DNA from 4 places in the Nonomuraea sp. NPDC005983 genome. Region 3 is predicted to be linked to each of the others. Evidence: riboswitches for the same ligand, from Rfam matches in the RefSeq annotation. Region 3 holds a riboswitch; each other region holds the start of a gene.
The links. Region 3 has a riboswitch for cyclic di-AMP ahead of ABZ297_RS32170 (C40 family peptidase). Riboswitches for the same ligand answer to the same signal wherever they lie in the genome.
Positions count from the first base shown of each region.

Region 1: it holds a riboswitch for cyclic di-AMP, as region 3 does, so the genes downstream of both, ABZ297_RS29960 (CHAP domain-containing protein) here and ABZ297_RS32170 (C40 family peptidase) in region 3, are expected to answer to the same signal.
Region 2: it holds a riboswitch for cyclic di-AMP, as region 3 does, so the genes downstream of both, ABZ297_RS10530 (C40 family peptidase) here and ABZ297_RS32170 (C40 family peptidase) in region 3, are expected to answer to the same signal.
Region 4: it holds a riboswitch for cyclic di-AMP, as region 3 does, so the genes downstream of both, ABZ297_RS34155 (hypothetical protein) here and ABZ297_RS32170 (C40 family peptidase) in region 3, are expected to answer to the same signal.

Region 1 is NZ_JBEXUP010000082.1:7,993-15,394, forward strand. Features, by position in the region: gene ABZ297_RS29940 (sugar ABC transporter permease) at 1-82, opposite strand, end outside; gene ABZ297_RS29945 (extracellular solute-binding protein) at 142-1,479, opposite strand; gene ABZ297_RS29950 (RNA polymerase sigma factor) at 1,755-2,990, opposite strand; gene ABZ297_RS29955 (YciI family protein) at 3,037-3,465, opposite strand; gene ABZ297_RS29960 (CHAP domain-containing protein) at 3,696-4,379, opposite strand; cyclic di-AMP (ydaO/yuaA leader) riboswitch at 4,393-4,529, opposite strand; gene ABZ297_RS29965 (Gfo/Idh/MocA family oxidoreductase) at 4,648-5,601, opposite strand; gene ABZ297_RS29970 (aldo/keto reductase) at 5,620-6,444, opposite strand; gene ABZ297_RS29975 (GNAT family N-acetyltransferase) at 6,699-7,238, opposite strand.
Region 2 is NZ_JBEXUP010000016.1:53,356-60,757, reverse strand. Features, by position in the region: gene ABZ297_RS10555 (thioredoxin domain-containing protein) at 1-18, opposite strand, end outside; gene ligD (non-homologous end-joining DNA ligase) at 133-1,122, shown strand; gene ABZ297_RS10545 (class I SAM-dependent methyltransferase) at 1,160-1,804, shown strand; gene ABZ297_RS10540 (branched-chain amino acid aminotransferase) at 1,826-2,923, opposite strand; gene ABZ297_RS10535 (3-isopropylmalate dehydrogenase) at 3,099-4,145, opposite strand; cyclic di-AMP (ydaO/yuaA leader) riboswitch at 4,245-4,381, shown strand; gene ABZ297_RS10530 (C40 family peptidase) at 4,434-4,991, shown strand; gene ABZ297_RS10525 (ROK family transcriptional regulator) at 5,004-6,167, opposite strand; gene ABZ297_RS10520 (sugar ABC transporter substrate-binding protein) at 6,268-7,353, shown strand; gene ABZ297_RS10515 (ATP-binding cassette domain-containing protein) at 7,354-7,402, shown strand, end outside.
Region 3 is NZ_JBEXUP010000094.1:19,999-27,400, forward strand. Features, by position in the region: gene ABZ297_RS32150 (carbohydrate ABC transporter permease) at 1-628, shown strand, start outside; gene ABZ297_RS32155 (glycosyltransferase family 4 protein) at 667-1,752, opposite strand; gene ABZ297_RS32160 (M48 family metallopeptidase) at 1,749-3,212, opposite strand; gene ABZ297_RS32165 (hypothetical protein) at 3,223-4,038, opposite strand; gene ABZ297_RS32170 (C40 family peptidase) at 4,270-4,791, opposite strand; cyclic di-AMP (ydaO/yuaA leader) riboswitch at 4,844-5,004, opposite strand; gene ABZ297_RS32175 (helix-turn-helix domain-containing protein) at 5,266-6,054, opposite strand; gene ABZ297_RS32180 (cytochrome P450) at 6,315-7,402, shown strand, end outside.
Region 4 is NZ_JBEXUP010000106.1:21,802-29,203, reverse strand. Features, by position in the region: gene ABZ297_RS34180 (uridine kinase) at 1-285, shown strand, start outside; gene ABZ297_RS34175 (HAD family phosphatase) at 275-892, opposite strand; gene ABZ297_RS34170 (TrpB-like pyridoxal phosphate-dependent enzyme) at 993-2,303, shown strand; gene ABZ297_RS34165 (DeoR/GlpR family DNA-binding transcription regulator) at 2,532-3,311, shown strand; gene galT (galactose-1-phosphate uridylyltransferase) at 3,308-4,378, shown strand; cyclic di-AMP (ydaO/yuaA leader) riboswitch at 4,445-4,583, shown strand; gene ABZ297_RS34155 (hypothetical protein) at 4,589-5,533, shown strand; gene ABZ297_RS34150 (iron-containing alcohol dehydrogenase family protein) at 5,763-6,797, opposite strand; gene ABZ297_RS34145 (VOC family protein) at 7,124-7,402, shown strand, end outside.

The DNA of each region.
Region 1 (7,402 bases), on a different contig from region 3:
CGTCCAGGGTGGATCGCCAGGGACGGCCGGGACGGAGGCGGCGATCGCGCCGCTGCGTCCGCGGAAGGGTGTCGAGGCTCATAACAGACCTTTCGCCGGCAGTGGGCCCGGCCCGCCCCCGTGGCGGGCCGGACGCGGAGATCAGCCCGCGGCCTTGACCGCGTCGTCCACCAGTTGCTGCCAGGCCTTGTCGTAGGCGACGGAGCCGTCGTCCATGCCCTGGATCACCGACTCGATGGCGTTCTTGACCTGGGCGTGCTTGACGCCGAGGAAGACGGGCTGGAGGCTCGCCGCCGACTTGGCGAAGATCTCACCGATGGGCGCGTCGTTGAAGAACTCGTTCTTGGCGCTCTGCACGGCGGAGTCCTGCTGCGCCTTGGTGTTGCTCGGCATGTTGCCGAAGTCGGTGAAGATGCTCGCCTCGGTCTGCGCCTGGGTCAGGTAGTCGGCGACCGCCGCGGCCTCCTTCGGGTGCTTGCTCTGCTTGGGCACCGCGAGCCAGGAGCCGCCCCAGTTGCCGCCGCCGCCGGGCACCGCGGCCACGTCCCACTCGCCCTTGCCGCCGTCGCCGGCGTTGCCCTTGACCACGCCGAGCATCCAGGACGGGCAGCCGACCGTGGCGAACGCGCCCTTCTGGGTGCCCGCCGCCCACTCGTCGGTGAAGTTGCGCAGCTTGGCGGTCAGGCCGAGCCGGCTCATCTTCGTGGCGAAGTCGAAGGCCGTCTTCACCGCCGGGTTCTTGTCGACGATGAGGTTGTTGTCCTTGTCGAAGTAGGAGACGTTGCCGTTCTTGGCCGCCTCCTGGTACAGGACGACCTGATAGAGGGTGTTGGTGCCGTCGGTGAACTTGGTGTCCTTCACCTTGGCCTGGAACTGCTGGCCGACCTTGACGAAGTCGTCCCAGCTGGCCCACAGGGCGCTGACCTTGTCCCGTTCCGTGGGCAGGCCGGCCTTCTTGAACAGGTCCGTGCGGTAGCACAGGCTCATGCCGCCGATGTCGGTGCCCAGGCCGAACACCTTGCCGTCGGGGGTGACGCCGTTCTCCCACTTCCAGGCGGGGAAGTCGGCCTTGCGGGAGTCCAGGCCGAACTCTTTCAGATCGGCCCACCACTCGGGGTGCGCCTTGGCCAGGCCCATGCCGCCCTCGTCGATGCCGACCACGTCGCCCGCGCCGTTGCCCGCCTGCAGCCACTGGATCATCTGCGGCCAGTACTGCTGCTCGAACTGGTCGGTGAGGTGCTCTTCCTTGATCTGGACGTCCTTGTGCTCGGCGTTCCACTTGGCGATCGCGTTCTTGTAGCCGAAGTTCGTGCCGCCGCCGAAGGTCTGCACCCTGATCGTGACCGGTTGCGCCGCCGCGGAGGAGGCGGGCGCGCCGGCAGAAGGGCTTCCGCTGGAGCCGCAGGAGGTGACGGCCAGCGCCGTCGCGGCCAGCGCGGAGGCCGCGGCCAGGCCGCCGCGCCGCTTGCTGATCATCATGGGGGAACCCCTCTCGGGTGGATGTGGGAGGTGCGGGGCGGCCCGGTGCTGCCGGCCGCGATGGGATGATTTGGGAGCGCTCCCACAAAGGGTGCCCGTGCCGCATGACCTCGTCAATCCACCGCAACGTAACCGTTACCAACCGCACGAACCGTCGTGGTGAAATCGGATTTCGCATCGCAGATGCCCCAGACGGCTGTATGGGAGCGCTCCCATCACAACAGGTGTCTTTCGTGACGCCTCCCGGGCAGGCCACGTGGTGACAGAGAGCGCGCTCAGCAGGCGGCGGCGCGCTCCAGGAGGAGCGCGCGTTCGCGCTCGTTGCGCGTCAGCGCCGCCGCGCGCTCGAACTCCTCGCGGGCCTCGGCCGTCCTGCCCAGCTTGGCCAGCAGGTCGCCGCGGACGCTCGGCAGCAGGTGGTACCCCTTGAGCGCGGGCTCGGAGACGAGCTGGTCCGCCAGTTCGAGCCCCACCGCCGGGCCGTACGCCATCGAGAGGGCGACCGCCCGGTTCAGCTCGACGACGGGCGACCGGGAGAGCCTGGCCAGCGCCTCGTAGAGCGCGGCGAGGCGTGCCCAGTCGGTCTCCTCAGGGGTGAGGGCCCTGGCGTGGCAGGCGGCGATGGCGGCCTGCAGGGCGTACGGGCCGAGCGCGCCGCCGAGCTCTTCGGCCCGATCCAGCGCGGCCAGGCCGCGGCCGATGAGGAGCCTGTCCCAGCGCGCCCGGTTCTGCTCCAGCAGCAGGATCGGCTCGCCGGACGGGCCGACACGCGCGCCGGCCCGCGAGGCCTGGATCTCCATCAGCGCGACGAGCCCGTGCACCTCGGGCTCCTTGGGCATCAGCCCGGCCAGCACCCGCCCCAGCCGCAGGGCGTCCTCGCACAGGCCGGGACGCATCCAGTCGTCGCCCGCCGTGGCCGAGTACCCCTCGTTGAAGATCAGGTAGATGACCTCCAGGACGGACGACAGCCGCCCCGCCAGTTCGTCTCCCTGCGGCACCTCGAACGGGATCTGCTTGTCGGCCAGGGTCCGCTTGGCCCGGACGATCCGCTGGGCCACCGTCGGCTCGGCGACGAGGAACGCCCGGGCGATCTCGTCGGTGGTCAGCCCCCCGAGCACCCGGAGCGTCATCGCCACCCGGGCCTCGGTCGACAGCACCGGATGGCAGGCCGTGAACACCAGCCGCAGCAGGTCGTCCTCGATCTCGTCGGGGTCGGACGGCGGCTGCTCGTCCTCCAGTTCCCGCCCCAGCTCGACGAGTTTGCGCTCGAACCGCTCGTTCCGCCGCACCATGTCGACGGCCCGGCGCTTGGCGACGGTCATCAGCCACGCGCCGGGATTGCGCGGCACGCCCGACGCGGGCCACTGCTCCAGCGCCGCGACCAGCGCGTCCTGGGCGAGTTCCTCAGCGACCCCGACGTCGCGCATCATCCGGGCCAGCCCGGCTATCAGCCGGGCGGCCTCGATCCGCCAGACCGCCTCGATGGCGCGGTGCGTGTCAGAACCCGTCACCCGCCTATCAGAGCAGCCCGCGGCCGAGCGCCGCAACGGCCGCAGGTCAGAACTCGCGCCTGTCTCTCAGGAGTTCGCGCAGGTCCGCCTCCCGCTGGGCGGTCTCGGGGGTCATGGACTCCTCCGGCAGGTCGGACGGGTCGAACACCTGCCAGACGTCCAGCCCGACACCGTTGCTGCCGGGCGGGACGGGCAGGCGCAGCGCCCACTCCAGGGCCTCCTCGCGGGACTTCACCTGGATCAGCCAGATGCCCGCGATGAGCTCCTTGGCCTCGGCGAACGGGCCGTCGATCACGGTGGCCTTGCCGTCGCTGTAGGAGATCTGCGCGCCGTGCGAGCTCGGGTAGAGGCCCTCGGCGGCCAGCAGGACCCCGGCCTTGGCCAGGGCCTCGTTGTACTCGATCATCTTGTCGACGAACTCCCTGCTGGGCAGCGCCCCGGCCTCGGTCTGCTCGTTCGCCTTGCCCACGATCATGAACTTCACTACGCGTCTCCTTCGGTCGAGCGTCCGGCCTCATGGCAGCGTCGAACGCGCGCGGCGCGAATCGACAGCGGAGTCGAAGTCTTTCCGAGACCTCTCGACCCGGGCAACCGCGAAAGCCTGCGAAGCGCGCACCCGAGGGGAGCGGGCGCGCGCTTCGCAGGCAGGGGGATGGTGAGGGAGAGGGGGAGGGGGAGTTGGGGGATGGCGGGGGAGAGGGGGGCTCAGCCCGCGTAGTCGGGGTAGCCGTAGCCGACGACCTGAGACGTGGGACGGACCCGCTGCTCGACGACGCCGTTGCCGGTGTTGCCCTCGACGGTCGAGATCGTGCCGTCGCCGTTGTCCTTGACGACGAAGCCGACGTGGTTGATGTCGTCCAGGCTCTTGCTGCCGCTCCAGGCGAAGAAGACGACGGCGCCGGGCTTGGGCGCGGTGCCCCAGTGGTCGTTGTGCTTGAACCACTTGGCGTGCTCGACGGTGTAGGCGTCGGAGCCGATGGAGCCGCTGAGGCCGGTCTTGTCGCCGATCCAGGAGACGAACATCGAGCACCAGGCGGCGTTGATGTAGTCGGCCCTGGTGCCGCCGTCGCGCTGGATGGTCTCGGCGGCGCGGGCCGAGTCGGCGTACCACTTCTGGAACTTGGTGCCGCCGCCCAGGGCGTTCTCGGAGGTGCCGATCTGCGCCTTGGCGAGGGCGATCACCTGCGCGGCCGTGACCTTGACCTTGGCGCTCCGCTCGTGGTCGGCCGGGCGCACCTGCGAGTGCTGCGGGTGGGTCAGCGCGGCGGAGGGGGTGGTCTGGGCGTTGGCTGCCGTGGGTGCGGCGATCGCGGCGGCGATGACGGTCGCGCCGAGGGCGGCGCGGGCGTAGCTGAACTTCGGGGCACGAGCAAGTCGGTGCATGGCCATCGTTCGGGGATACTCCTTGCTTCCATGCCGCTTACCGGGTTAGCTGACGGGTTCGGACATGGAAGCTGTCCTACGGCACTGACGTGCCGATTCACCCCAAGGAACGTGGGTCCCCGGTTCCGCGCGAGGCGGATTCAGCGGTCACAGGTAGTCCTGTGATGTGTCTTGCGATGGACAGGCGACGAACCGGACAAACCGGACGTTACGCCTCGAATGACTTAGAAGGTAATACATCGGGCAAGCGGATTACAAGTGCATAAATGCCCAGCTAGGAGAGTTGCCGCCTAGCGTCCGTCAGAAGCCCCATCATGGCAAGGGAATCGTCAAGGGTTATGACTTGGCTCTCAGTGCGTCCCTCGGCCAGCGCCGCCCGCACCTCGCGCAGCTCTCCGACGTAGCCGCTCTCGCCCGGCTCCAGGACGTGGACCTCGTCCTCCATCGACGGCCCCGACAGCACCACCCGGCGCGGCGCCCAGAACGGCGCGTCGATCTGCGCCCGCATCCCGGTGCCCACGACGTAGGCCTCGTTCGGGTACGACCCCAGGAGCGACGCCTCCACCAGCGCCCGCCTGCCGCCCGGGTACAGCAGCACCCCGCCGACCTCCGCGTCGACGCCCGAGGGCGCCAGCGACCCCGTCACCTGCAGCTCCGACGGCATCCCCAGCAGCAGCTGGGCCAGCCCGAACGGGTAGATCCCCAGGTCGAGCAGCGCACCCCCGCCCAGCTCTGGCGCCCACAGCCGGTGCGCCCGGTCATAGGGCAAGGCGAACCCGAACGACGCCTGCACCGACCGGATCTCGCCGAACCGGGGGTCGCCGGCGATCCGCTGGATGAGCGGGTTGAACCGCATCCACATCGCTTCCATCAGGAAGACCCCGGCCTCCCGGGCCAGCCGCACCATCCGCTCGGCGTCGGCGACGGAGGCCGCGAGCGGCTTCTCGCACAGCACCGCCTTGCCCGCCGCGATCGCGGCCTCGGCCACCTCCAGGTGCTGGGCGTGCGGCGTGGCCACGTACACGGCGTCGACGGCCGGATCGGCGCACAGCTCCGCGTACGACCCGTAGGCCGACTCGGCGCCCAGCGTGGACGCCAGCGCCGCCGCCCTGCCGAGGTCACGCGAGCCGACGGCCGCCACACGCATCCCCGGCTCCGCCGCGATGACCGCGCCCACGGTCTGCGCGATGCCACCGGTGGCGGCGATACCCCAGGCGAGATCTCTCATGGAGAGAGCGTAAAGGATCTACCCCAGAAAGTTGAAGGTGTCCGGATCCGGCCCGATCCGGAGACCGCGGTTCATCGCGCCGATGGCGGCCATGTCCTCGACGTCCAGGGTGAAGTCGAACACCTGGACGTTCTCCTTGATCCGCGACGGTGTGACCGACTTGGGGATCGCCACGTGGCCGAGCTGCACGTGCCAGCGGAGCACGATCTGGGCGGGGGTCTTGGCGTGCTTGCCGGCCAGCACGGCCAGCGCTGGGTCGTCCAGCAGCTCCCTGCCCTGCCCGAGGGGGCTCCACGCCTCGGTCAGGATGCCGTTGGCCTCGTGGAAGTCGCGCAGCTGCTTCTGCTGGAAGTAGGGATGCAGCTCGATCTGGTTGAGAGAAGGAGAGATGTCCGTCTCGTTCAGCAGCCGCGTGAGGTGCTCGACGGCGAAGTTGGACACGCCGATCGCCTTGGCCCGGCCGTCACGGTAGATCCTCTCCAGCGCCCGCCAGGCTTCGACGTACTTGTCCTGTTCGGGCACTGGCCAGTGGATGAGGTACAGGTCCACGTAGTCGAGCCCGAGCCTGGACAGGCTCCCCTCGAAGGCGCGCTCGGCCTGGTCGTGGTCGGCATTCCACAGCTTCGTGGTGATGAACAGCTTCCTGCGCGGGACGCCCGAGTCGCGGACCGCACGCCCGACGCCCGCCTCGTTGCCGTAGGCCTGCGCGGTGTCGACATGGCGGTAGCCGGCCTGGAACGCGGTCTTCACGGCCTGTTCGGCCTCGTCGTCGGGGACCTGCCAGACCCCGAAGCCGAGCTGCGGGATCTGCACGCCGTCCATGTTGAGCATGAGCGAGTTCATCGAAACTCCTTGAGTATGGTGACTCCCGCCCCGCCTTCGGGCGGGAGAGGAGCGCGGCATGGTGTCGCCTGCTTCCTGTCGAACACGTGCTCGACGCATTGCTGAGCGTAGTAGCTTGCGTGCGTGGCGCAATGGGTGACACGTGCGTTCACCATGACCTCCGGAGGAAGTCCGGTCCTTTGGGGCCGGGAGGTATCCGGGCCCCGCCAGGAAAAAAGCCGGACGTGGTGAGGCTGCGGCGGTCCCGGGCCCGTCTACGTGAGGGGCACGCTGCCGGTTCGCGTCCCCAGGCGTCTGATCAGGCGTGCTTCCGGTACTCCCGTGCCGTCCTCTTCGTCGAGGCGGGTGACGCCGTCCTTGGTGAATCCGGCCTTCTCGTAGAACCTCAGGGCGGTGGCGTTGGGGGTGTAGGCGTAGACGCAGATCGGGTCGTGGCCCCGGGTTTCGAGGTCGGTGAGGGCATGGGCGAACAGATCGCGGCCCAGGCCCGTGCCGATGAGGTCCGGTTCGATGTACAGGCCGTACACCTCTGCGGCGCCGGCCCCGAGGTCGGCGTCGTCGTCCGCCGGTCCGGTGCGGCAGAAACCGACGACGGTTCCGTCGTGCTCGGCCACCCACAGCCGATGGTCTTGCGGCATGGCCGCCAGGTACTCTGCCCAGTCCGCCGCGTCCTCGGCCGGGTCCAGGGCGTCGAGGAACGCCTCCGACATGAAGCCGGCGTACGCCGAACGCCAGGCGCGGACCTTGAGACGGCCGATGGCGGGCGCATCGCCCACCGAGGAAGCTCGGATCATGAACGGACCCTACAAGATCCTTAAGCGTGGTGGATGCGGTCGTTCCCGTCAAAGAGCGGAGGAGTCACTGTTCACGTGGCGTTTTTCGCGGCGTAAGTCGGCGGGGCTAGCTTGAAGCGGTCGTGAACGGGCCATCACCCGGCTGGGAGAACAGACTGGGAGAC
Region 2 (7,402 bases), on a different contig from region 3:
CGCCAGCCTCTTCGTCATCCGCCGCCCCTTCGTTGATCGCGCAGACCCTATCCGAAACGCGGGACAGCGGGCATGACGGGGTATTCACCGAGCTTTGCCAAAAACTGACTTTCGCCGGGGTATGCCGGGTTCATGGCGCACCTGCCCGCCTACCAGCCCATGCTGGCACAGCTCGGAAGCCTGCCACCGCCCGCCCAGGAGGACAGGTGGTGCACCGAGATGAAATGGGACGGGGTCAGGGCGCTGGCCTACGTCGAGGGGCGGGCGCTGCGGCTGACGTCCCGCAACGGCAAGGACATCACGCCCGCCTACCCCGAGCTGTACCCGATCGCCGGGGCGGTCGGCGGGCACGACGTGGTGCTCGACGGCGAGATCGTGGCCTGGGACGAGCAGGGCAGGCCGTCGTTCGGGGCACTCCAGCCGCGCATGCACCAGCGCAACCCCGCCCAGGTGGCCGAGCTGGCCAGGTCCACGCCCGTCACGTACCTAGTGTTCGACATCCTGCACGTGGACGACACGCCGTCGGTGCGCAGGCCGTACACGGAGCGGCGCGAGTTGCTGAAGACCCTGGTGATGCCGGGGTACCGCTGGGAGGTCCCGGTCGAGTTCGAGGACCACGCGCAGCAGGCGCTGGAGGCGAGCATGCGGCTGGGGCTGGAAGGCGTGGTGTGCAAGCTCCGCTCGGCCCCCTACCGGCCCGGCAGGCGCTCCGCCGAGTGGACGAAGGTGAAGAACGTCCGGACGGCCGAGGTGGTGATCGGCGGCTGGAAGCCCGGGGCCGGGCGGCGCTCCGGCATGATCGGGTCCCTGCTGCTCGGCGCGTACGACCCCGCCGGACGGCTCGTCTACGTCGGGCACGTCGGCACCGGCTTCACCGAGGCGATGCTGCGTGACCTGCGGGAACGGCTGGCGCCGCTGGAGCGGCCGGACTCGCCGTTCACCGTGCCCGTGCCGCGCGAGTTCGCGAGGGACGCGCGCTGGGTCGAGCCGCGCCTGGTCGGCGAGGTGCAGTTCATGGAGATCACCGAGGACCACCGGCTGCGCCACCCCTCCTGGCGTGGGCTGCGGCCCGACCGGCTCCCGTCGGAGGTCGACTGGGCCGAGCGGCGCGACGTGGGATGAGCTCGCTTCACCCCCTCGCGCGGACGACAATGATCCGATGAAGGGAAACCTGCTCGGCCCCAATGTGGCCCAGTACATCCTCGACCACACCACCAAGCCTGACCCGCTGCTCGAAGCCCTGGCGAAGGAGACCGTCGCGGCGACCGGCGACAGCGCCGGCATGCAGATCACCGCGGATCAGGGCAGGCTGCTCACCATGATCACGCAGCTGGTCGCGCCGGACGTCGCCGTCGAGGTCGGGACGTTCACCGGCTACTCCTCGCTCTGCATCGCCCGCGGGCTGTCAGGTGGCACCCTGCACTGCTTCGACGTGAGCGAGGAGTGGACGTCGATCGCCCGCCGCTACTGGGAGACGGCGGGCGTGGCCGACCGGATCACGCTCACGATCGGCCCCGCGCGCGACACGCTCGCCGCCTTCCACGAGCGCGTCGACCTGGCCTTCCTCGACGCCGACAAGCCCAACTACCCGGCCTACTACGAGCTGCTGGTGGATCGGCTGCGGCCCGGAGGGCTGCTCATGGTCGACAACACCCTCTGGAAGGGCCGCGTCGCCGACCCGGCCGACAACGAACCGGCCACCGTGGTGATGCGCGAGTTCAACGACCTGGTGGCCGAGGACCCGCGGGTGACGGTCGTCGTGCTGCCTGTCGCTGACGGGCTCACGCTCGTCCGCAAGAACTAGCCGCCACCCGCGCGGCCCGGGTCAGCTGATCTTGTGGACCCAGCCGTGCTTGTCCTCCCTGGTGCCGTACTGGACGCCGACCAGCTCCTCGCGGATCCGCATGGTCACCGGGCCGGGGGCGCCGTCGGCGATGGTCCAGGCGCGGTCGGCGCCCTTGACCGAGCCGACCGGGGTCACCACCGCGGCCGTGCCGCACGCGAACACCTCGGTCAGCTCGCCCGACTCGCTCGCCGCCTGCCACTCGTCGGTCGAGATGAGGCGCTCCTCGGCCTCCAGGCCGAGTTCGGCGGCCATGGACAGGATGGAGTCGCGGGTGATGCCCGGCAGCAGGGTGCCGGTCAGCGCGGGGGTGACGAGCTTGTCGCCGAAGACGAAGAACAGGTTCATCCCGCCCATCTCCTCGACGTACTTGTGCTCGTGCGCGTCGAGCCAGACCACCTGGTCGCAGCCCTGCTCGACGGCCTGCCGCTGCGCGACGAAGGCCGCCGCGTAGTTGCCGCCGCACTTGGCGAAGCCGGTGCCGCCGGGCGCGGCGCGGGTGTACTCGGTCGACAGCCACACCGAGACGGGCTTCACACCGCCGGCGAAGTACGAGGCCGCCGGTGAGGCGATCACCATGTACCTGTATTTCCGCGAGGGGTAGTTGACCCCCAGCCCGACCTGGGTCGCGATGATGAACGGCCGCAGGTACAGGCTGTGCCCCTCGGCGGTGGGCACCCAGTCGCGGTCGGTCTGGACGAGCACTTCCAGCGACTCGACGAACGTCTCCTCCGGCAGCTCCGGCATGGCCATCCGGACGGCCGACTGGTTGAAGCGGGCCGCGTTGGCGTACGGGCGGAACGTCACGATCGAGCCGTTGCCCTGCCGGTACGCCTTGAGCCCCTCGAACAGCTCCTGCGCGTAGTGGAAGACCGCGGTGGCGGGGTCGAGCGAGAGCGGCCCGTACGGCTGGAGCCGCGCGTCGTGCCACCCCTCGCCCTCGGTGTAGTCGATGGTGACCATGTGATCGGTGAAGACCTGTCCGAATCCGGGACTCACCAGTGCCTGCTCCCGCTCGGCCACGGTGCGCGCGTGGTCGGATAGCTGCACGTCGAAGCTGAGCTTCTGAGCAATGGTCATGGCGAAGGTCCTTCTCTCTGCGATCTCGACAGCACTGCGCGGGGCAGTCCGTACTTCCTATTGTCTCGCTATTTGGGATGGCAAGGGGTAGGTGGGGTGTTTTGACCGTGCGGACACCAAAAAGCGCCCGGCAGTCCGTCACCGGACCGCCAGGCGCTTGCGGAGCTAGGCGGCCCTAGCTCGATACTCGCGCGGTGATGTCGTCGCCGATCTCGTGCGTGGTGCGGCCCGCCCACCCGGTCAGGCGCTCCAGGATGTCGTCGGCGACGGCCTGCTCGACCTTGGCCGCCTCGGCGTGCAGGCCGAGGTGGTCGAGGAGCATGGCGGCCGACAGGATGGTCGCGGTCGGGTCGGCCTTGCCCTGGCCGGCGATGTCGGGGGCGCTGCCGTGCACCGGCTCGAACATGCTGGGCGCGGTGCGCTCGGGGTTGATGTTGCCGCTGGCGGCCAGGCCGATGCCGCCGGCGATGGCCGCGCCGAGGTCGGTGATGATGTCGCCGAAGAGGTTGTCGGTGACGACGACGTCGAAGCGCTCGGGCTGGCTGACGAAGAACATCGAGGCCGCGTCGATGTGGTAGTAGTCGGTGCTGACCTCGGGGTACTCCTCCGCCACCCGGTTGACGGTGCGCTGCCACAGGTCGCCGGCGAAGGTCAGCACGTTCGTCTTGTGGATGAGGCTGAGCTTCTTGCGGGGGCGCGACTTGGCCTTCTCGAAGGCGTACCGCACCACGCGCTCCACGCCGTAGGCGGTGTTGAGCGACTCCTGGGTGGCGATCTCGTACGGGGTGCCGCGGCGCATGACGCCGCCGGTGCCCGCGTACAGACCCTCGGTGCCCTCGCGGACCACGATCATGTCGATGTTCTCGGTCGGCGTGTCGGCCAGCGGGGTCTCGACGCCGGGGAAGAGCTTGACCGGGCGCAGGTTCACGTAGTGGTCGAACGCGAAGCGCAGGCGGAGCAGCAGGTCGCGCTCCAGGATGCCCGGCGGGACGCTGGGGTCGCCGACGGCGCCGAGCAGGATCGCGTCGTAGCCGCGCAGCTCTTCGAGCACGGAGTCGGGGAGCGTCTCGCCGGTTCGGTGGTAGCGGGCGGCACCCAGGTCGTAGTGGGTGGGCTCCAGCTTGACGCCGACCGCTTCGAGGACCTTCAGCCCCTCTGCCACGACTTCGGCGCCGATGCCGTCGCCGGGGATGACCGCCAGGCGGATGTTACGCGACTCCATGGACGGTACCTTACCGGCTCGTCTCGGCTGACGAACACACCATCTCACTGTCCGGACAGTCCAATTTAGGCTATTTGCGACCTTTTGACCGTTTCGTTAGAGTCCGTCAGGCCTAATCCACGCAACGGCTGCGTGGAGCCGGGGACCCACTTCACCTGGGGCGAGTCGGCATCGCCGTAGGGCTACTTCCAGGCCCGAGCCCGTCAGCTAACCCGGTCGGCCAGATGGAAGGACACTCCCCTGTCTCGCATCGCCGTCCTCGTCGTCCTGGGAGCAACAGCCGCCGGAATGGCCCTCGCCTCCCCTGCCAACGCCGACACCGACACCCCCGACAGCATCCCCAGTTCCTCTCCCACCTCTACCCTCACCGGCCCTCAGGTCAAGCAGCTCCAGCTCAAGAAGACCCCCAACCCGGCCTGGAAGGTCGCCCTCAACTTCGCCATGAAGAAGCGCGGCATCCCCTACGTCTGGGGAGGGACGAGCGACAGCGGCTACGACTGCTCCGGGCTCACGCTCCGGGCGTACGAGAAGGCGGGGATCGAGCTGCCGCGCACCGCCGCCGAGCAGTACAACGCCTTCTCCAAGAAGATCAGCTGGGACCACCTCAAACCCGGTGACCTGGTCTTCTTCCACGGCCTCGGCCACGTGGGCATGATCTCCCGCCCCGGATACATGGTCCACGCCCCGCACACGGGCGACGTCGTGAAGGAGGAGCAGCTGTCGGACTGGCGCAAGGACTCCTTCGTCGGCGCCGTCCGTCCCGACCCCAAGGGCGTCAAGCTCTGGAAGGAGATCAGCAAGCAGCGCGCAACGCCGGCCCCTGCCATGCCCACGGCGACGTTCTGACCCGTAGCGGCCTCATCCCCTGCGAGCGTCGAAGATGAGGTCCCAAGCGCGGGCGCGCGCGTGGGCGACAGCGCCGAGCAGGACGCCGCTGTCGCCCAGCGCGCTCGCCACCACCACCGGCCGCAGCGGCCCCAGCTCGGCCACGCGGCTCTCGATCGCGGCCCCGAGCAGGTCGAGGTTGCGCCCGACGCCGCCGCTCAGCACGATCACCTCAGGGTCGAGCACCGCCGCCACCGCCACCAGCAGGCCGCCGATCCGCCGCCCCTCGGCCTCCACGACCGAGCGGGCCACCGGATCACCGGTCGCGGCGGCGGAGAACACCTCCTTGGCCGTGGCGAGGTCGAGCCCGGCCGCGCTGGCCGCCCGCACCACGCCGGGCGCGGCGGCCACGGCCTCGGTGGCGCCGTGCGCCAGCGCGTCGTCGGACGGGATCGGGTCTTCGGCCGCTGGGACGTACGACACCTCACCGGCGGCGCCCCGCGCCCCGACGTACAGCTCGCCGTTGACCACGATCCCCATGCCGACCCCGGTGCCGATGGAGACCAGCGCGAAGTTCGCCTTGCCCTGCCCCTCGCCGTAGGCGTGCTCGCCCACGGCCGCCAGGTTGATGTCGTTCTCGATGACGAGATCGACCTCCAGCGCCGAGCGCAGCCGTTCGGCCAGGTCGGGGCCCGGCAGGTTGGGGGCGAACTCCAGGCGTCCGAGCGCCGGGTCGTACACGCCGGGCGAGCCGACGACCGCGCAGGTGATCGAGGACCAGTCGAGCTCGGCCTTCCCGGCAGCAGCCCTGGCCAGGTCGCCCACCAGCACGGCCAGCTCCGCCGAACTGCGCGCGGTGTTGCGGCCGTCGGTGCGGCCGGCGAACGTGCCGCGCAGGTCCGCCACCGCCACCCTGATCCAGTCGCGGCCGATGTCGACGCCCGCCACGTGCGCGGACGCCGCGTTCATGTCGTAGAGCGAGGTCACCGGCCCCGGCCTGCCCGACACCTCGCCGACCAGGTGCACCAGGCCGTCCTCTTCCAGCCCGGCGAGCGCGGCCGAGACCGTGGGCTTGGACAGCCCGGTGATCTTGGCCAGGTCGGCCCGCGACGCGGGGCCGTGCTCGTGGAGGTGGTCGAGCAGACGGCGCTCGTTCAGCACCCGCAGCAGCCGCGGATTACCCAGCTCACCTCGCATGTGACGTCCTCCTCCAGGCAAACTCTAGCCAACACGCTGGTAGTAAACTACCTTTCTTACCAGCACCGGGGGCCGGCACACTCGAAAGGGACGATGTGCGATGCACCGAGCCTGGCGACTCCTCCCCGCCGCAGCGGTCCTGCTGGCCGCCGCCTGCGGGAACACCACGACGACAGCGAACCAGAAACCCCAGGACCAGCAGGGCGGCAAGACCATCGCGCTCTTCCTGCCCGAGTCGAAGACCACGCGCTACGAGGCCTTCGACCGCCCGCTGTTCGAAGCGAAGGTCAAGGCGCTCTGCGCCGACTGCAAGATCCTCTACAGCAACGCCGAGCAGGACGCCGCCAAGCAGCAGCAACAGGTCGAGGCCGCGCTGACCCAGGGCGCGAACGTGCTGGTGCTCGACGCCGTCGACGCGAACGCGGTGGCCCCGCTGGTCAACCAGGCCAGGCAGAAGAAGATCCCGGTGGTCGCCTACGACCGGCTGATCTCCGGCATCGACTACGCCTACTACGTCTCGTTCAACAACGTCAGGGTGGGCGAGATGCAAGGTCAGGCCCTGCTCGAGGCGATGAACGCCAGGGGCACCACGGCCAAGGGCCAGATCGTGATGATCCACGGCTCCCCCACCGACCCCAGCTCGGCCGACTACAAGAAGGGCGCCAAGAACGTCCTGGACGGCAAGGTCAAGGTCGGCAGGGAGTTCGACACCCCCGACTGGAGCCCCGACAAGGCCCAGCAGCAGATGGAGCAGGCGATCACCGCTATCGGCAAGGACAACATCGTCGGCGTGCTCTCGGCCAACGACGGCATGGCGGGCGGCGCGATCGCGGCCATGAAGCGCGCGGGCTACAAGCAGCTGCCGCCCATCACCGGTCAGGACGCCGAGCTGGCGGCCGTCCAGCGCATCCTCACCGGCGAGCAGTACATGACCATATATCTGGACATCAGGGCTGAGGCGGAGAAGTCCGCCGAGCTGGCCGTCTCCCTGGTCAAGGGCGAGCAGCCGGCCGCCACCAGCGAGGTCAACAACGGCACGGCCGACATCCCCGCCTTCCTCCTCGACCCCATCGCCGTCACCGCCGACAAGGTCAAGGACACCATCGTGAAGGACGGCTTCTACACGGCCGACCAGATCTGCACCGGCGAGGTCAAGGCCGCCTGCGCGAAGGCGGGCATCCAGTAAATGCTCTCGGCGACAGGCATCTCCAAGCGGTACGGCGCGGTCCAGGCCC
Region 3 (7,402 bases):
GCCCGGCGTGCTGGTCACCCTGATGCTCGCCTCGTTCACGGCGTTCGCGATCGCCCGCCTGCGCATCCCCGGCCGCAAGGTGCTGCTGATCATGTTCACCGCGGGCAACCTGCTGCCGCCGCAGGCGCTGATCACCCCGCTCTACACGCTGTACACGCTGATCCCGCTGCCGTCGTGGCTGTCGGACTCGCAGTCGCTCTACGACTCCTACCTGGGGTTGATCCTCATCCACGTGGCCTTCCAGTTCGGGTTCTGCGTGTTCGTGATGGCCAACTTCATGCGCACGATCCCCGAGGAGATCACCGAGGCGGCGCTGGTGGACGGGGCCGGCGTGTGGCGGCGGTACTGGCAGCTGACGCTGCCGCTGTGCCGTCCGGTGCTGGCGGCGCTGTCCACACTGCAGTTCACCTGGATGTACAACGACTTCCTGTGGGCGCTGGTACTGATGTCGTCGGGCGACAAGCTGCCCGTCACCTCGGCGCTGAACAACCTGCGTGGCCAGTTCTTCACCGACTACAACCTGCTGGCGGCCGGGTCCGTGCTGGTGGCGCTGCCGACGCTGATCGTCTTCCAGATGCTGCACAAGCAGTTCGTCGCCGGGCTGACGCTCGGCGCGACGAAGGGCTGAACGGGGGCTGAACGGGGGCTGAGCGGGGGCTGCGCGGGTCAGAGCAGGGCGCGGAAGCGGGCGGCGACCTCGTCCCAGGTCCACTCGCGGTGGATCCAGTCGCGGCCCGCCGCGCCCATCTTCCTGGCGCGGCCGGGGTCCTGGAGCAGGTCGATCAGGGCGGCGGCGATCTCGTCCGCGTCGGCGCCGTCGACCACGAGGCCCGTCTCGCCCTGCCGCACGGCCTCGGGCGCGCCGCCCGAGGCCCCCGCCACCACCGGCAAGCCCGTCGCGGACGCCTCCAGGAACACGATCCCGAGCCCTTCGACGTCCACGCCGCGCAGCCTGGTGCGGCACGGCATGGCGAACACGTCGGCGGCGGCGTAGTAGCCCGGCAGGCTCGCCGCGGGGACGGTACCGGTGAAGCGGATCGACTCCTGGCCCCGCGCGAGCCGGGCGAGCGTCCTGCGGTACGGGCCGCCGCCCACGATCAGCAGCACCGCGCCGGGGACCGCGCGCAGCACCCGCGGCCAGGCCCTGATGAGCTGGTCCTGGCCCTTGCGCGGCACCAGCCTGGACACGCACGCCACGACCGGCCTGCCGTCCAGGCCCAGCTCGGCCCTGGCGGCGCCGGGATGGAACTGACCCGTGTCGACGCCGGGCGCCAGCCGTACCAGCTTCCCGGGCGGGATCGCCGCGGCCAGCCGGGTGCGGGTGTAGTCGCCCAGGTAGGTGACCACGTCCGCGTGCTCGCCGATCCTGCGCAGCGCGGCGCGGAACAGCGGGGCGCTCGCCCACGACGCCTCGTGGCCGTGGGTCAGCATCACCACGCGCCGCGCCCCGGCCGCGCGCAGCTTCGGCGCGAGCAGGCCGAGGGGGGCCGCCGCGCCGAACACCACCGTCCGCGCGCCCTCCTCGGCGACCAGCCTGGCCGCGGTCCGCGCGACCTCGGGCGTGGGCAGCATGAGCGAGGTGGGGTGCCGGACGATCCGGTACGGCTGGCGCCGGTCGAACTCGGCGGCCCCCCGCCAGGCAGGGGCGTAGACGGCCACGCCGGGGGTGCGCAGCGCCAGGCCGTGCACGAACGACTGGATGCCACCGGGCCTGGGCGGGAAGTCGTTGGTGACGAACACCACCCCGGTCACGGCTCGCCGACGCCGTTCAGCCGTGCCCAGGACCGTGCGATGGCGATGCGCTCGGGAGCGGTGGGGTGCGAGGCGTACATCACGTAGTCGAAGAGGTTGGGAGAGACGTCCGAGATGTTGGTCACGGCCAGCCGCTTCTGCATCGCGGCGAAGGTGACGGGGTCGCGGGTCAGGTCGAGGGCGTGCACGTCGGCTCGGGCCTCGATGTGCCGGCTGACGACGTTCTGGGCCGGGCCCGACAGCAGGGTGCCCAGGCCCATCAGGCCGATCAGGACGCCCACCGCCCGCGGGTCGGCGACCGAGACGACCCCGGTGCGCCGGCGTACGGCGCCGAACACCACGTACAGCAGGACCGCGCCGAACGCGGCGGCCAGCCCGCCGATCAGCGTGCCGGTCAGGACGTCGCCGCGTTTGGCGTGCCCGAGTTCGTGCGCCACCACCAGCTCCACCTGGGGCTGGGGAGCCTTGAGCAGCGTGTCGTAGACGACGATGCGGCGGGTGGCGCCGAAGCCCGACACGTAGGCGTTGAGCGCGGTCGTGCGCCGGGAGGCGTCGGCGACCAGCACGTCCTCGACCGGGACGTGGTCGCGCTCGGCCATGGCGAGCAGGTTCGTCCTCAGGGGGCCGGCGGGCATGGCGTGGAAGTCGTTGAACAGCGGCTCGAACACCACCGGGTAGACGAACGAGGCGGCCACCGTGAACAGGAACGCGCCGACGGCGGCCGGCAGCCACCACCGCCTGAACCTGCGGGCCAGCGCGATCAGCACCACCAGCATGATCGACAGCAGCACCACGTTGACGGCGAGGTTCTTCAACCTGTCGGCCGTCCAGCCGGCCCAGTCCTGCGTCGACAGGCCGAAGGCGCGCAGCCGCGTCTCGAACCACATGCCGAGCGGCCACCGCAGGGCCTCCTTGATCGCGGTCAGCACCAGCACGCCCTCGATCACCCGCAGCCACCAGGGGCCGCGCAGCCAGCCGAGCACCCTGGCCCCGAACGGGGTGACGACGAGCAGGCCCGCGAAGACGACGGCGAGCGCCAGCGAAAGGTAGCCGGGGATGGCGGTGGCGGCGTCGAAGGCGTCGGCCCTGGCGATCTGCGCGGCGGTGAAGTCTCGCACGGGGTCGGGCGGGACGTCCGGCGCCCCGGGCGGCAGCACCTGCCAGGGTGTGCTGAACGCCGCCACCGCCAGGATGGCGGCCCCGAGCAGCATCAACGCGCCCCCGGCCTGCCGCCGTGCCCGCCGGTCCAGCCACTCCTCCGTCTCCGGCTCCCCCGGCCCCCCGCCGCTCCCTCTGCCGCTGCTCTCTCTGCCGCCGGACTCGGTGCCGTCCGGGGGATCCGGGACAGGGTCGGCTGGCGCGCCCGGTTCGGAGGCGGCTGAAGCGGCCTGCCGACCTTGGGCGGCGGGTCTGGGCGGGCCCGCGTCGGGCATGTCGTTCATGTCCTGACGATCGTCCATCTGCGTCCCCTTACGCCAGCTCGTCCCGCACGTAGTCGCGCCACCGTGCCGTCAGTGTCTCGACCGAGAGGCCGAGCGCCGCCAGAGCCGCGTCGACGCCGCGGCTCTGGGCATCACGGTAGAGCCTCACCAGGGTCCTCTCGCCGAACCGTCCGGCCAGGAAGCGACACGCCAGCCACGCCTCCTGGTACGCGCGCGCCAGCCGTCCGGGCTCACGCGACGCGAACGCGGCGGGCCCGGGGAGCTCGCGCGGCAGCCGCCCGGCCCGGACCTCGGCGGCCAGCTCGGCCGCGGCCACCGGGACGGCGAGGCCCGCGTCGCGGTAGCCCACGTAGTCGGCGAAGCCCTCGTACAGCCAGATGGGCAGGTGGTCGGTGCCTGCGGCGACGTGTGTCAGCTCGTGGGTGAGGACGACGTCCCGGCCGATGGGGGTGAGCCGGGCGAACGCGGTGGGCATCACGATCACCCGGCCGTCGTCGGCGACGGCGGCCAGCCCGTCGAGCCCGGCCACCCCTGTCAGCCCCGCCAGCCGGGCGCCGTCGGCGATGGAGTCGGGGACGAGCACGAGCGGGCGCACCTGGCCGCCCAGGACGGCGGAGACCCGCTCCCCCGCCGCGTCGGACCTGCGTGCCAGGTCGCGGAGCAGCCTCACATCGGCGCGATGCCCCACGACGAGCGATCGGGCGCCGCGTACGGTCCGGGCTCCGTCAGACCAGAGATCGCGGAGCCCGTCATGCGCGAGCGGCAGGCCGCCGTCGCGCGGCGGCGCGCTGGCCGAGGCCGCCGCGAGGAGCGCCAGCCCCGCCAGCGCGGCTCGACGGCTCACCTGCACGGACACCATGCCAGATGGTAGCGGCCCGGCCCATCGGAGACGGCCGGGAGACCGAAGGTCACAGATCCGGGAACGCAGGCCCCGCCGGTCACCAAGGCCGTGCGGCCGTGGCCGCGAAACCGGGCACCGCTCGCCAGGCCCCGGGCCGCCACGTGGAACGCGGCCCGCCGGGTGACGGCACCCGAAAGCCCCGCCCCTGGCAGGGGCGGGGCGTTTCGTGATCGGTCACAGGCCGGGACGTACCGCGCCGACGAACGACGCCTTGCGCCAGCCGCCGAGCTTGTCGATACGCACCGATTCGCCGGTCCTCGGCGAGTGGATCATCTTGCCATGGCCGACGTACATGCCGACGTGTCCGAGCCCGCGGAAGAACATCAGGTCGCCCGGCTTGAGACTCCTCCAGGAGACCTTCTTCTTGATGCGCGCGAACTGGCTGTTCGTCACACGCGGGATCTTCACTCCGGCCTTCTTCCAGGCGTACTGGACGAGTCCGGAGCAGTCGAACGAGCCAGGCCCGGTGCCGCCGTACCGGTAGGGGTCACCGACCTGCTCCTTGGCCACGGCGACGGCCTTGCGGGCCTTCGCCATCTGCCGAGAGACCGTGGCCGTCTTCGCGGACCCGACGGTCTTCGCCGCCGCGGTCGTGGAAGTGCCGGCCCGTTCGCTCGTCGTCGCCGCCTGCGCCGCCGGGGCATGGAGGATCAGCCCTCCAGCCGCCACGGACATCGTGAGCGCAACGCCACTCACGGCAAAACGGGACAGACGGGGGTTATGCGGGTGGGTAGACAGGATTTCTCCTTGGATCTTCCACGAACGCCTACCGGGTTAGCTGACGGATTCGGGCCTGGAAGTCGCCCTACGACGCGTTACGCGCCGATTCACCCCTGATCCCGGGGGAACGGGATCGCTGGGTCCCCGGCTCCGTGCCTCCTGGCTGCACGGATTCGGCAGGCCTCACCGCCGGGTGTCGTGCTCGGTGGGGGTGGCGGCGGGCCAGCGGATGACTATCTCGTCCACATCGGGGGGACCGATGTCGGTTCGCGGCGCCATGGCTTGGCACCGCGACGCCAGAAGCTACGCCGAAAGTTCACGGGCTGGCAAAGCCCGAGTCAGCCTGTAAAGATCAGATAAAGGTGTCAGTAAGGGGATTAATCGCTGCTGGAAGCCGGGTTGTCGTTATTCAAATGTGACCCTTCTCACAGTTGACGACACGGGTTCGAGTCAGGTCCCATCTGTAACTCTTGTCACATCCGTCACGTGGCGCGGGTCACCCGTCCCGCCGTACCGGCGGCCCGCCGTCCGGTGCGCCACGAGGACCTGCCACCAGCGCTCGGCCGTCTGGACCATGTCGTCGCCGAGGTAGCCGAGGAACCGGCCCATGTCCTCCAGCCGGGCTCCCGCGGGTGTGGCGGCGCCGAGGACCTCGGCCCCCTTCCGGGCGGCGTCGGCCAGCATGACGTTCCTCCGGGCGCTCGCCAGAAAGGCCCGGTACCAGACGTCGTCGTCGATGACGTACCGCTCGCGCCGCCGACGGGGGTCGCGTTCGCGCCTGATCAGCGCCTGCTCCTCGAGGTAGCCGACGGCCATGGAGATCGACGCCGGGCTGACCCGCAGCCGCTGGACCAGTTCGGCGGCGGTGAGGCCGCCGGAGTCGGTGGTGTACAGGCAGGTGAGCACCCTGGCCGTCATCCGCGGGACCCCGTTCTGGACCAGCAGCGCCGTGAGCCCCTCCTCGAGCTCGCGCACCGCTTCCGGGTCGCGCCCGTATCCGCCGGTGGCGGCCTGCGGTGGCGGCGACGGGGCCGACCTGCGCCGGCGGGCGCGCCCCTCGGTCGCCTGGTGCGCCCGGTCGGCCCGGTAGCCGCCAGGGCCGCCGTTGCGCGCCACCTCCCGGCTGATCGTGGACGTCGGCCGCCCGAGGCGCCTGGCGATCTCGGCGTACCCGAGCCCTTCGGCGAGGCCTGCGGCGACGCTCTGGCGATCCTCGTAGGTCAGCCTGCCTCCCGGCATCCGCGCTCGCCTCCCGTTGCTCTTCCGCTCGACACACCGGGCGCCAGTATTGCGTTCGCATGCACTCCATTGCAACAGAGGACGGCTGGACGTTGCATTCACTCCCAAATCCATTGCAATTCTCTACCTCATTCAGCTGGTTAAACAGGGAAATCGTCAGATCAGCGATTGACAAATGCATTGAATGCAACGTAGCTTTTGCTGACAGTTGAACGCGTACTATCTCGATGCCGAAGCTCGCTCGTCCAGAAGGAGCAGAGATGACCGAATCCCTCCCCGTCCTGGCGGGGCTGCCCGTGACGCGTCCCGCGGGCCGCCCGTTCGATCCCCCCGAGGAGCTGGCGCGGCTGCGTGAGCAGCGGCCGCTGAGCCGGATGACCTACCCCGACGGGCACGTGGGCTGGCTGGTGACCAGCCATACCCTGGCCCGCGCCGTGACGGCCGACACCCGCTTCAGCTCAAGGCATGACCTCATGCGCTCCCCGGTGCCCGGAGCGGCCTCCGCGGGGCAGTTCCCGCCGGCTCCGCCCGGGATGTTCATCGGGATGGACCCGCCCGAGCACACTCGCTACCGGAGCCTGCTCACCGGCACGTTCACCGTCCGCCGGATGCGCCGGCTCACCTCGCGCGTCGAGCAGATCACCGCCGAGCACCTGGACGCCATGGAACGGCACGGGCCGCCAGTGGACCTGGTGGAGGCGTACGCGCAGCCCATCCCCGCACTGATGATCTGCGAGCTGCTCGGCGTCCCCTACGCCGACCACGAGATGTTCCAGCGTCACACGGCGGCCCTGAACGACCACGACGCCGCACCGGAGGAGCAGTACGCCGCCATCACCGCCCTGCAGGGGTACCTGCGCCGGCTGGTGTCGGCCAAGCGCGCCCAGCCCACCGACGACCTGCTCAGCGACCTGACCACGAGCGACCTCACCGACGAGGAGCTCACCAACATCGGCGCCCTGCTGCTGGGCGCCGGCCTCGACACCACCGCCAACATGCTCGCGCTGGGCACCTTCGCCCTGCTGAGCCACCCGGGCCAGCTCGCCGCCCTGCGCGCCGATCCCGGCCGCACCGACCAGGCCGTCGAGGAGCTGCTGCGCTACCTGAGCATCCCCCACACCGGCGTGCGGACGGCGGTGGACGACGTCGAGCTGGACGGCCACCTGATCAGGGCCGGTGAGACCGTCACCATCTCCATCCAGGCCGCCAACCGCGACCCAGCCAGGTTCGCCGACCCCGACACCCTCGATCTGCGCCGGCAGGCCACCGGGCACGTGTCCTTCGGCCACGGCGTCCACCAGTGCCTCGGCCAGCAACTGGCCCGCGTCCAGATGCGGGTCGCCTTCCC
Region 4 (7,402 bases), on a different contig from region 3:
TGGGACAGCCGGGCAGACCGGGCCTACCGGTCGTCGTACCAGACGCTGCCCGAGGACGGGGTGCTGCTGCTCGACGGGACGTTGCTGCTGGGCAGGTGGCTGCCGTTCGAGCTGAGCGTCCACCTGTGGCTGTCGCACGGGGCCCTGGCGCGCGGCACCGCGCAGGACGAGCGCTGGCGGTTGCCCGCCTACGAGCGGTACGAGCGCGAGGTCGAGCCCCAGCGGGTGGCGGACGTCGTCGTGCGGGCCGACCATCCCGACCGGCCCGCGCTGGTCACCGGCTGAGCAGAGCGTCGATCTCGGCGATGGCCTGGGCGTTGCTCCTGAAGTGGACGCCGTGCATCCCGATCGCGCGGGCCCCTTCGACGCAGCGCTCGGCGTCGTCCACGAAGATTGCCTGCTCGGGGCGGACGGCCAGGCGCTCGCAGACGAGACGGTAGGTGCGCGGGTCGGGTTTGGACATGCCGATCTCGTGCGAGTACGCGATGTGGTCGGTCAGGTCGGCGAAGCCGTAGCGCTCCTGCTCGCGCTCCCGGGCGCCGACGAAGCTGTTGCTCAGGATGCCGGTGGCGTAGCGGGGACGCAGCGCGCCCAAGTACGCGGCCAGTTCGGTGTTCAGGGTGCCGAGGTACTCCGTCCACAGGTCGGCCATGAACTCCGTCACCTGGGCCGAGGAGAGCCCCAGCCGGCCCTCCAGGGAGCGGTGGACGTCCGCCTCGGTGATCGCGCCGATCGCTCCTCCCCTCCAGACGTCCTCCATGCGGGCGTTGATCTCGCCCGGCGGCAGGCCGAGGCGGGTCTCCCAGCGGTCGGAGATGGTCATGCGCTGGGGTGCGATCTCCAGGACGCCACCGATGTCGAAGATTATCGCGCGTATTGACTGTGAAGACATTTCACCAACATAGCGTCCGACATACCACGCGTCTAGACCGCATCGGCGACGCCGCCAGACGGTACTGGAACCCCGCCGGTTACAGGCGCAGACTGAGACGATGACCCCGAGTAACTGGTACAACGTCGTTCCCGACCTGCCCGCCCCGCCACCACCCCCGCTGCACCCCGGCACCCGGCAGCCGGTGGGGCCGGACGACCTCGCCCCGCTCTTCCCCATGGAGCTGATCAGGCAGGAGGTGAGCGGCGAGCGGTTCGTCCCGATCCCCCAGGAGGTGCTGGACGTCTACCGGCTGTGGCGGCCGACCCCGCTCATCCGGGCGCACCGGCTGGAGCGGTCGCTCGGCACGCCCGCCCGGATCTACTACAAGTACGAGGGCGTCTCCCCTGCCGGGTCCCACAAGGCGAACACGGCCGTTCCGCAGGCCTACTACAACGCCCGCGAGGGCGTGCGCAGGCTCACCACCGAGACCGGCGCCGGGCAGTGGGGCAGCGCGCTCGCGTTCGCGTGCGCACAGTTCGGCCTGGAGTGCGAGGTCTGGATGGTGCGCGCCTCCTACGATCAGAAGCCCTATCGGCGCTCGCTCATGCAGGTGTACGGCGCGACGGTGCACGCCAGCCCCTCGCCGCTGACCAGCGCGGGCAGCAAGGCGCTGGCCGACGCCCCCGGCTCTCCTGGCAGCCTGGGCATCGCCATCAGCGAGGCGGTGGAGGTGGCCGCGTCAGGGGCCGACGTGCGTTACGCGCTCGGCTCGGTGCTGAACCACGTGCTCCTGCACCAGACCGTGATCGGCGAGGAGGCGCTGGAGCAGCTGGACGAGACGCCGGACGTGATCATCGGCTGCACCGGGGGAGGCTCCAACTTCGCCGGGCTGGCGCTCCCGTTCCTGCGGGAGAAGCTGGCCGGAAAGATCAACCCGACGTTCCGCGCCGTCGAGCCGGCCGCCTGCCCGTCGTTCACCCGCGGCGTCTACGCCTACGACTTCGGCGACACGGCGGGCTTCACGCCGCTGCTGAAGATGCACACCCTGGGCCACCGCTTCGTGCCGGACCCGATCCACGCGGGCGGCCTGCGCTACCACGGGATGTCGCCGCTGCTGTCGCACATGTACGAGCTGGGCCTGTTCGACGCGGTCGCCAAGTCGCAGAGCGAGTGCTTCGAGGCGGGCGTGCGCTTCGCCCGCGCCGAAGGCATCGTCCCGGCTCCCGAGCCGACGCACGCGCTGGCGGAGACCATCGCGGAGGCGCTGCGCTGCAAGGAGGCCGGCGAGGAGAAGGTGATCCTCACCGCGCTCTGCGGCCATGGCCACTTCGACCTGGCCGCGTACGACCGCTACCTGTCAGGGTCGATGCAGGATCACACGCTGCCGCAGTCACGCCTGGACGAGGCCCTCAGCGACCTGCCGGGCTAGACGACGCCGCGTCAGCGGGCAGTGGGGCGCTTTCCGTGGTTGGCCTTCTTCTTCTTGCGGTCCTTGCCCTTGCGAGCTCGTCTGGCCATGGGCTCACCTCCGTGATCGGCGCGTGCTTCGCTTCCAACGTCTCGCGCCTCGGGCCGCCGCACAAGCCATGCGGCTACCTAACATTCCCCAACAAACCCGTGTCATAATTTGGTGGAATCTGTTGGAAGGAGCGACGGCGTGCTCGCACAGCAGCGGCAGCAGACGATTCTGGAGCGCGTGCGCAGCAGCGGCGGCGTCCGGGTGGCCGATCTCGTGCGCGAGCTCGGCGTCTCCGACATGACGATCCGCCGCGACCTGGAGGTGCTCGCCGAGCGCGGCCTGCTGGAGAAGGTGCACGGCGGCGCCACGGCGCTCGGCCCCGGCTCGACCGAGGAGCCGGGTTTCACCGCCAAGTCCGCCCGCCAGCAGCAGGAGAAGGAGGGCATCGCGCGCCAGGCCGCCCAGCTCGTCAGGCCCGGCACCGCGGTGGCCCTGTCGGCGGGCACCACCACCTGGGCGCTGGCCCGCCACCTCATCGGCGTGCCGGACCTCACGGTCATCACCAACTCGATCCCGGTAGCCGAGGTCTTCCACCGCAACCCGCGCGCCGACCGCACGGTCGTGCTGACGGGTGGCGTCCGCACTCCGTCCGACGCGCTCGTCGGCCCGGTCGCGGTGGCCGCGATCCGCCGCCTGCACGTCGACACGCTCTTCCTCGGAGTGCACGGGATGAGCGTCCGCGCCGGGTTCACCACGCCGAACCTGCTGGAGTCCGAGACCGACAGAGAGCTGGTGGCCGCGGCGCACCGGCTGGTCGTCCCCGCCGACCACACGAAGTGGAACACCGTCGGCATCAGCACGATCGCCGAGCTGACCGAGGCCGACGTGGTCATCAGCGACGCCGGGCTGTCCGAGGACGCACGCTTGGAGCTGGCCGAACGGGCCGGAGAACTGATCATCGCGGAGGGCTCGCAGTGAAGCGCACCATCACCCATCTGGCCGACGGCCGAGAGCTGATCTACTTCGACCGGCGCGACGACGCCGACAGGAGCGCGATCGACCGGCGGCCGCTCGACCCCAGGCCGGTGGCGTCCGAGCTCCGTTACGACCCGCTGACCGAGGAGTGGATCGCGATCGCGGGGCACCGGCAGACGCGCACCTTCCTGCCTCCCGCCGACGAGTGCCCGCTGTGCCCGTCGACTGACACGCGGGCCTCGGAGATCCCGGCGCACGACTACGACGTGGTGGTGTTCGAGAACCGCTTCCCCTCTTTTTCCGGAAATTTCGGCACTTACGGTGAGGTGGGTGGACTGAGCGGGGTGCGGCCGGGAGCGGGACGGTGCGAGGTCGTGTGCTTCACGTCCGATCACTCCTCGTCGTTCTCCCGCCTCTCCGACTCCCAGGTCGAGCTGGTCATGGAGGCGTGGGCCGACCGGACCGCCGAGCTGTCGGCCATCGACGGCGTGGAGCAGGTGTTCTGCTTCGAGAACCGGGGCGAGGAGATCGGCATCACACTCCCCCACCCGCATGGCCAGATCTACGCCTACCCGTACGTGACCCCGCGTACCAAGCTCCAGCTCGCGGCCGCCTCCCGCCACTCGGGCGGCAACCTGTTCGCCGACGTGCTGGCCGCCGAGCAGGCGGAGCGGACCCGCGTGGTCGCCTCGAACGAGCTGTGGACCGCGTTCGTGCCCGCCGCCGCCCGCTGGCCGTTCGAGGTGCACGTGTATCCGCACCGGCAGGTGCCCGACCTGGCGGCGCTGTCGGAGGAGGAGCGGGCCGCGTTCGCACCGCTGTACACCTCGGTCCTGCGGGCGCTGGACGGGCTGTTCGGCGTGGCGATGCCGTACATCTCGGCCTGGCACCAGGCGCCGGTGCGGCAGCAGCGCGAGCTGGCCTACCTGCACCTGGAGCTGTTCAGCATCAGGCGCGCGCCCGGCAAGCTGAAGTACCTGGCGGGCTCGGAGTCGGCCATGGGGGCGTTCGTCAACGACGTGCTGCCAGAGGAGGCGGCACGCATGCTTCGATCACAGGTAGATCACTAATTGATCTCCGATTGAGTTCACATGACCTTGGTTTTACTACTAACATCCCTTTTGCACCGGCCGTAACAGCCGTTGCCGCCTAATCCCGGGCGTGTTGCCCGGGAGCCGGGGACCCACCGCAACCGGGGTGAATCCACTTCGGTGGTAGGGACATCACTCCTGCCCGAACCCGTCAGCTAACCCGGCCGGCAGAGGGAGAGGAACACGTACGTGGCGGCTGCGTCCCCCGCGAGTCTGGCCATCGCTCTCGTCACCGCCGCCTCCGCGGCCTTCAGCCCGGCCGTCGCCACGGCCGCGCCCAAACCCACGGAGGCGCAGCTACGCGCCGAACTCAAGAAGCTCAACGCGAAAGTCGACAAGCTCATCGAGAGCTACAACCTCAAGCGCGTCGAGCTGGCCAAGGCGCGACAGGACGCGGAAGCGGCCGGGAAATGGCTCGCCACCGCCGATCAGATTCTGGCCACGGCCCAGAGGCGGGTTTCCGAGCTCATCCAGCTGCGCTACCAGAACGGCGATCCGTCCTTCCTGCTGCCCACCGACGGCGCCGCCGCCGCCGTCCTCGAACAACTCACCAGCGAGCAGCAGGCCATCGTGCGGAGCGTCGCCAGCGCCCGCGACGAGAAGAAGCGCGCCTCCGACGAGGCGGCAGCGCTCGAGTCCAAGATCCGCACGGACACGGCGGACGTCGCCAAGCAGCGCGACGGCGCCCAGGACGTCATCAAGGACATTCAGAAGAAGCTCACGGAACTCGTCCCGACCGGACCGGGCCGACGCTCCGACGGCAGCTGGGCACCCGAGCTGCCCTCCGGGTCCGACAACATCACCGCCCGCATGCGGGTCATCCGCGGGCTGATCGAGAAGAACTTCGCGCTGCCGTTCGAGGTGGGCTGTTTCAGGGCGGGATCGAGCGGCGAGCACCCCCTCGGCCGGGCCTGTGACTTCATGATGAGCACCGGCGGCACCATGCCGAGCAGCGCCAACAACGCCCTGGGCGACCGCATCGCCGCCTGGGCCCTGCAGAACAAGGCCAAGCTCGGCGTGAAGTACGTCATCTGGAAGCAGCGCATCAACCAGGGCTCGGGCTGGGAAGCCATGTCGGACCGCGGCAGCATCACCGAGAACCACTACGACCACGTGCACATCTCGATGTACTGAACGTAGGGGATATGGCATCTGGTGATGTATCCACGAGTTGAGATGGCCTTTGTGCTGGCAGTAGCCGTGCGATTGAGGCTTCAGGTTGCTGGCGTTGTCATGTCGCCTGTGGTGCGCTGAGCTGCTTTTCTTCTTGTTCTCCGGACACCCGCCATGGCCAGGCAGGGGCTGTTTCGCTTCATAGCGAGCGGCTGTCGCATCGCCCTACCGGCGGTCCCTTGTGCGGGAGTTAGCCCGCGACTGTCTTGACGTAGGCGTCCACATGGTCGGCAAGCTGGGACTCGGATAGGTCAAGGTGCTCGAGGATGGTGTACCTGCCCGGACGGGTTCGTGGCGCGTACGCCACGGCCTTGGCGAAGTCGGTGTCTGACAGGCCGAGATCGCCGGGAGTACGCGGGAGGTCGTGCCGTTTCAGGCAAGCGGAGATCAGCTGGACCTTGTCTTCGTCCTGACGTAGGTAGGTGCAGAACAGGGCACCGACTCCGGCGAGTTCTCCGTGACTGGCCGTGCCGGGGTAGAGCTGGTTGATGGCATGCATGATCTCGTGGTCGCCGCCGCTGGCAGGTCGGCTCGACCCGGCCACCGCCATTGCCATCCCGGACAGGATCAGCGACTCGGCCAGCACGGTGAGGAACTCGTCGTCTCGGGCCTGGCCTGGCTGGTGCAGGACGACCAGTGCCGCTGATCTGGCCATCGACACCGCTAGCCCGTCGATGTGCTCGCCGGCCTCGGCGGCGGCCAGTTCCCAGTCGGCCACTGCGGACAGGTCGCTGATCGCATCGCCGATCCCGGCCGTGGAAAGTGCCGCCGGGGCGGACCGGACGCGGTCGAGATCCACCAGGACGGCCGTCGGCATCACGACGCCGTAGGAGCCCGTGCCCGACTCATGTCGCAGGGTGCTGACCGGCGAGGCGATGCCGTCGTGTCCCAGGCTGGTGGTTACCGCCACCATCGGGATGCCTGCCATGTGCGCGGCGAACTTGGCCACGTCGATGGTCTTGCCACCGCCGATGCCGGCGATGACTTCGAACTGGCCGGCCCGCAGTCGCTGTCCCAGCTCAACGGCGGCGGTGAGCGTACCGTCGGGAATGCGTAGGACCTCGGCCCCATCGATTCGCAGTTCCTCGCAGATGTCGTCACCCTGGCTGGGACCGACGGCGACGGCCACTCTGCCTTGCCGGGCGATCTGCAGGTCAGCCAGCAGCGTGCCGAGGCTGGCGACCGCGCCGGCTCGGACGTCGACGAACAGGGGTGCGGCGAGCATGCGAGCCAATAGCGGCATGGTTGTCCTTGTCCTCAGATGAATCTTGACGTCTACAACCGGGATGAGCTGATCGAACCCGTGAGGCTAGCAGTATCCAGCGATCTTCGTGTTCGGGACGTCAACAGCCGCAATCCGCGCTGCAGCAAACGGCCGCCTTTATATCCGGAAGGAGTCGTTTGCACTGCTAGCTGCGCTACGCAGGCAACCGCTCGACGAGAGCGTGCCTACTTCACCTAGAGGGCCTGTTGCGAAAGTGGATCTTTAGCGGGGTGGTCTGGGCAAGGGCCGTGGCCGATTTTGTCAGACCTGTCTGGAATCCTCCGGGTATGGAGATGACGCTGCAACTGGTGATCGACTGTGCTGATCCGCAGAGGCTGGTGAGCTTCTGGGCCGAGGCTCTGGGTTATGTTCCCGAACCCCCACCGGGCGGGCATTCCACATGGCGGGAGTATTGGGCGGGCATGGGGGTGCCCGAGGAGGAGTTGACCGGCGATGCCGGGGAGGCGCCGGAGTCGATCATCGACCCTGCGGGACAGGGGCCGCGGGTGTGGTTTCAGCAGGTCCCAGAGCCGAAGGTCACCAAGAACCGGGTGCACCTCGACTTG